2 regions of the Mycobacterium sp. SMC-14 genome follow, and region 2 is predicted to be linked to the other one. Evidence: riboswitches for the same ligand, from Rfam matches in the RefSeq annotation. Region 2 holds a riboswitch; the other holds the start of a gene.
What was found. Region 2 has a riboswitch for cobalamin ahead of ACKY0W_RS16750 (PPE family protein). Riboswitches for the same ligand answer to the same signal wherever they lie in the genome.
Positions count from the first base shown of each region.

Region 1 (2,196 bases), 2.3 Mb from region 2:
CCCCAGCAGCGACGCCAGCTTGGCCAGCGCGGCCTGCAGGTCGGTGCGCCAGATGTTGCGGCCGTCGACCACACCGGCGACCAGCGTCTTGGAAGCCAGCTCCGGCACCGACGCGATCTTGGTGTCCGCGCCGTAGACCAGGTCGACGCCGATCGCCTCGACCGGAGTGCGGGCCAGGGCGGGCAGCCCGGCGCCCGGGTCACCGAAGTAGGTGGCCACGAAGATCGACGGCCGCTTGCTCAGCCCGCCGAGACGGTTGTAGACCTGCTCGGCCAACGCGGGGGCGTCGGCGGAGATGTCGGTCACCAGCACCGGCTCGTCGATCTGCACCCACTGCGCGCCGGCGTCGGCCAGCTTGCCCAGCAACTCGGCGTAGATGTCGGTCAGCTCATCAAGGCGGGCGATCGGTGCGTCCGCACCGTCGACGGCCTTGCTCAGCAGCAGAAAGGTGACCGGCCCGATGATCACCGGACGAGCGTTGATGCCCTGCTCCTGCGCCTCGGCGAGCTCGGAGAGCACCTTGGCCGGGTTCAGCGAGAACTTCGTGTCCGGGCCGATCTCGGGAACGATGTAGTGGTAGTTGGTGTCGAACCACTTCGTCATCTCCAGCGGGGCGATGTCCTTGTTGCCCCGGGCTGCGGCGAAGTAGCGGTCCAGCTCATCGGCGACGCCGGCCACCCGCGCCGGGAGTGCGCCCAGCAGCACCGCGGTGTCGAGCATCTGGTCGTAGTAGGAGAACGTGTTCACCGGCACCGAGTCCAGCCCGGCGGCGGCCAGCTGGGCCCAGGTGTCGCGGCGCAGGCCGGCGGCCACCGTCTTCAGTTCGTCCTGGCCGATCCGGCCGGCCCAGTAGCTTTCGGTGGCGCGCTTGAGTTCGCGGCGCGGCCCGATACGAGGTGAGCCGAGAACGGTGGCGGTAAAGGGTTGAGCGATCACGATTTGATCCTTCAATTGACGAGGGTGGGTCAACGCCAGCAGTCGCCCAGCTGATCCGGTCCCGTGCCTATATATAAAGCACTATAACCCTCAAAACCAGACGCCCATTCCGCGAGGCGTTGATCCGCCGGGCGCGGCGCGCCCAGCACAACGGGCAGGTATTCGGACTCGCAGGCGCGCACCGAGGTGCTCCTAGTGGCCGTCGCTTCCCAGTCGGTGGGCGAACCCGTGACCAGTGCTTTGTGACGGCGGTCGTTCCTGCATACCGCTGCGGGACAGTCCCGGATTCTCACCGGGTTCCCTCTTGCGCTCCACGGAAAACCGCATTGCGCTCGATGCCGACGCCGCCTTACGGCAGCTACGGCAAACCAGTTGCGTAATGAAGATTACCTGGTCAATCGGCTCGAAGCGCCTCCGGGATCGGGGTCTGGCCGTCGTTGAATTCGATGGTGCGGCCGATGGTCGAGTTGTCGGCCAGGCAGGCGGCGATCACCTCTGCCACGTTGTCGCGGGAGACCTGCCCCTTGCCGGTATCGGGGCCGAGGGCGATTCGGCCGGTCGCCGGATCAAGGGTGAGCCGGCTCGGGCCCAGCACCGTCCAGTCCAGATCGGTGGCACGCAGGTGGGCGTCGGCGGCGGCTTTGGCCTGCGCGTACGGAAAGAACGGATCGTCGTCGGGAACACCGTGATCAGGACCCGCGCCGAAGTAGGACACCATCACGAAGCGCCGCACACCGGCCTGCTCGGCGGCGTCGATGCTGCGGATGGCGGCGTCGCGGTCGACGGCGTAGGTGCGTGCCGGGTTGCCGCCGCCGGCTCCGGCGGAGAACACCACCGCGTCGTGGCCGGCCACGACGCGGGCCAGGCCGTCGACGTCGAGTTGCTCGATGTCGGCCACCACCGGGACCGCGCCGGTGACCGCGACCTCCTCGGCGTGTTCGGGATTGCGGAACACCGAACTGACCTGGTGGCCGCTATGGGCGAGGATGGGGGCCAGCAGCAGGGCGATCTTGCCGTGGCCGCCGATGATCACGATGCGTGCCATGGAGTCGACGGTACGCGGCTAGCATGATCACCGCGGTCCGACGGACTTCCGGCGCAGGATATGTCCCCACCCGCACGATTCAATTCGTGCTGCCCTGGGGAATATTCATTGACGCTCATTCGCATGACGGCAAGTCGTGCCTGTGCCGAGCCACCTTCGTCATTGGTAGAGCAATTGCTCGAGCAGATGCTTTTTCGCACCGGCCGGCGCGCATC
Region 1 is NZ_CP176429.1:1,203,840-1,206,035, forward strand. Features, by position in the region: gene metE (5-methyltetrahydropteroyltriglutamate--homocysteine S-methyltransferase) at 1-951, opposite strand, end outside; cobalamin riboswitch at 1,072-1,276, opposite strand; gene ACKY0W_RS05820 (SDR family oxidoreductase) at 1,331-1,981, opposite strand; gene ACKY0W_RS05825 (DNA/RNA helicase domain-containing protein) at 2,105-2,196, shown strand, end outside.
Region 1: another riboswitch for cobalamin. It lies ahead of metE (5-methyltetrahydropteroyltriglutamate--homocysteine S-methyltransferase); the one in region 2 lies ahead of ACKY0W_RS16750 (PPE family protein).

Region 2 (2,196 bases):
AAGAACTTGGCCAGCGGATCCGCGAGCCCGGTGAAGCCGATCTTGTTGAAGAACTCCTGCAGCTCGGCATACAGCGGGTACTGGCCGCTGTCGGGATAGGGCGGATGCGGGACCAGGCTTTCTAGCCATTTGGCGAAGTCCAGAAACCACTGCGGTGGCGCCGGCGCGGTGTCCGCCGCACTGCCGGGTGTCTTGAGCACCACCGGCGCCGGTTCGGTCTGAGCCGTCGCCGCGGTCGCCACCGCCGCGCCGGCCACCGCCTGATAGGTGGTCATCACGGCGGCGGCCTGCGCCCACATCCGTGCATAGTCGGCCTCGTTCAACGCGATCGGAATCGTGTTGACGCCGAAGAAGTTTGTGCCCACCAGCACCGCGTGCGTGACGTGGTTGGCGACCAGCTCGGCCATGGTCGGCATCGCCGCCAACGCGGCGGTGTACCCCGCGGCAGCGGTCTCCTGTTGAGCCGCCGTGGCGGCACTGTTGGCGACGGCGCGCATCAGCCAGGCCAGATACGGCGCGTGGGCGGTCACGAAGGCCTCGGCGGACGGCCCCTGCCACGACCCGGCCTGCACTGCACCCAGCACCGCCGTCAGATCGTCGGCGATTGCGGCATATTCAGTGCTCAGCGCGCTCCACGCGGCGGCCGATGACAGCAAGGGACCGGCACCCGGGCCGGCCGACAGTGACGTCGAATGTACTTCTGGCGGAGAGGCCATCCAGATCGGCGCAGTCATCGCAGACCACCGGATGCCACCCGATAAGGGCGCAACATGGGAGTTTGTCAGCTCTCTCGGGGTACACCGCCCCGGGTCGCAGGATGCGACGATGTGAGTGTCCTGACTCTCGGATCAACGCTCGCCTCGCCTTCCAGCTCCATCAGAGCCGTGGCAGTTGAGGGTCGCTCCCCGATCACAGTGGCGGGACCGTGCCGGATTCACACCGGCTTCCTGCACCATCGTTGCCGTACCGGTGCATTATCGCACGCTGCGACGCGTAACGCCCCTAAAGCGCAACTACACGCTGGCGCGGCCGGGGCCGCGCACCGCTTCGGTGACCGCATCGGCCAGCGGTTCGATGTCGGCGGGGGCCAACTCGGCGATGGTGATCCGCAGGCCCGGGGCGCCCCGGATCCGGAACCGCGCCCCCGGCGCCGCGGCCCAGCCCGCGGCGAACAACGCCGTCATCGCCACCGCCTCGTCGGGTACCGGGATCCACACGTTGAGCCCGGAACGGCCGTGCGCGAGCACGCCCCGGTCGGCCAGTGCCGTGCACAGTCCGTCGCGGGCCGCACGGTAAGCGGCTTCGGCGTCGGCCACCCGCTGCGTCGCCGCGGCGTCGCGCCACAGTTCGACCGACAGGTTCTGCAGCAGGTGACTGACCCAGCCCGGCCCCAGCCGCTGGCGACCCTGCACCCGTTCGACGGTGCGCGGGTCACCGGCCAGCACCGCCAGCCGCAGATCCGGGCCATACGCCTTGGCCACCGACCGAATGAACGCCCAGTGCCGGGTCACGCCTGCCAGCGAGTGCAGCGGCACCCCGGCGATGGCCGCGCCGTGGTCGTCTTCGACCAGCAGCACCTCCGAATCGTCCAGCAATGCCCGCAGGGCATCCGCACGATCCGCGGAAACCGCTGCGCCGGTGGGGTTCTGAGCACGGCTGGTCACCACCACTGCGCGCACTCCGCGCCCCAGCGCGCGAGCCAATTCGGCAGGCAGCGGACCGTCGTCGTCGACCGCGACCGGCTCCGGAATGAGGCCCAGCGCACCGAGTAGGTCGAGCAGGTTGGGCCACCCCGGATCTTCGACGGCCACCCGGTCGCCGGGACGCAGGTGGGCGCAGAGCACCCGCTCGATTCCGTCCAGCGCTCCGGAGGTGACCGCCAGGTGATCGGCCGGCACACCGTCGGCGGCCAGTTCGGCCGCGGCATGCTCGGCCAGCGCCGGCGTGATCGGCGGGTTCCCGTAGAGCACAACGGGTCCCGGAGCTGCGGTGATTACGGGCAGCAGCGCCGGATTGGGGTTTCCCGTCGATAGGTCTCGCACGCCTGGGGGCACCGCCAGCCCGCGCAGCGACCGCGGTGTGGTCGCCGGCCGATCGCGCACCCGGGTACCTCGCCGTCCCGAGCTTTCGACGGCGCCGCGGTCTCGCAACAACCGGTAGGCGGCAGCCACGGTATTCGGATTCACCCCGAGCTGC
Region 2 is NZ_CP176429.1:3,524,008-3,526,203, forward strand. Features, by position in the region: gene ACKY0W_RS16750 (PPE family protein) at 1-734, opposite strand, end outside; cobalamin riboswitch at 809-992, opposite strand; gene ACKY0W_RS16755 (aminotransferase class I/II-fold pyridoxal phosphate-dependent enzyme) at 1,014-2,196, opposite strand, start outside.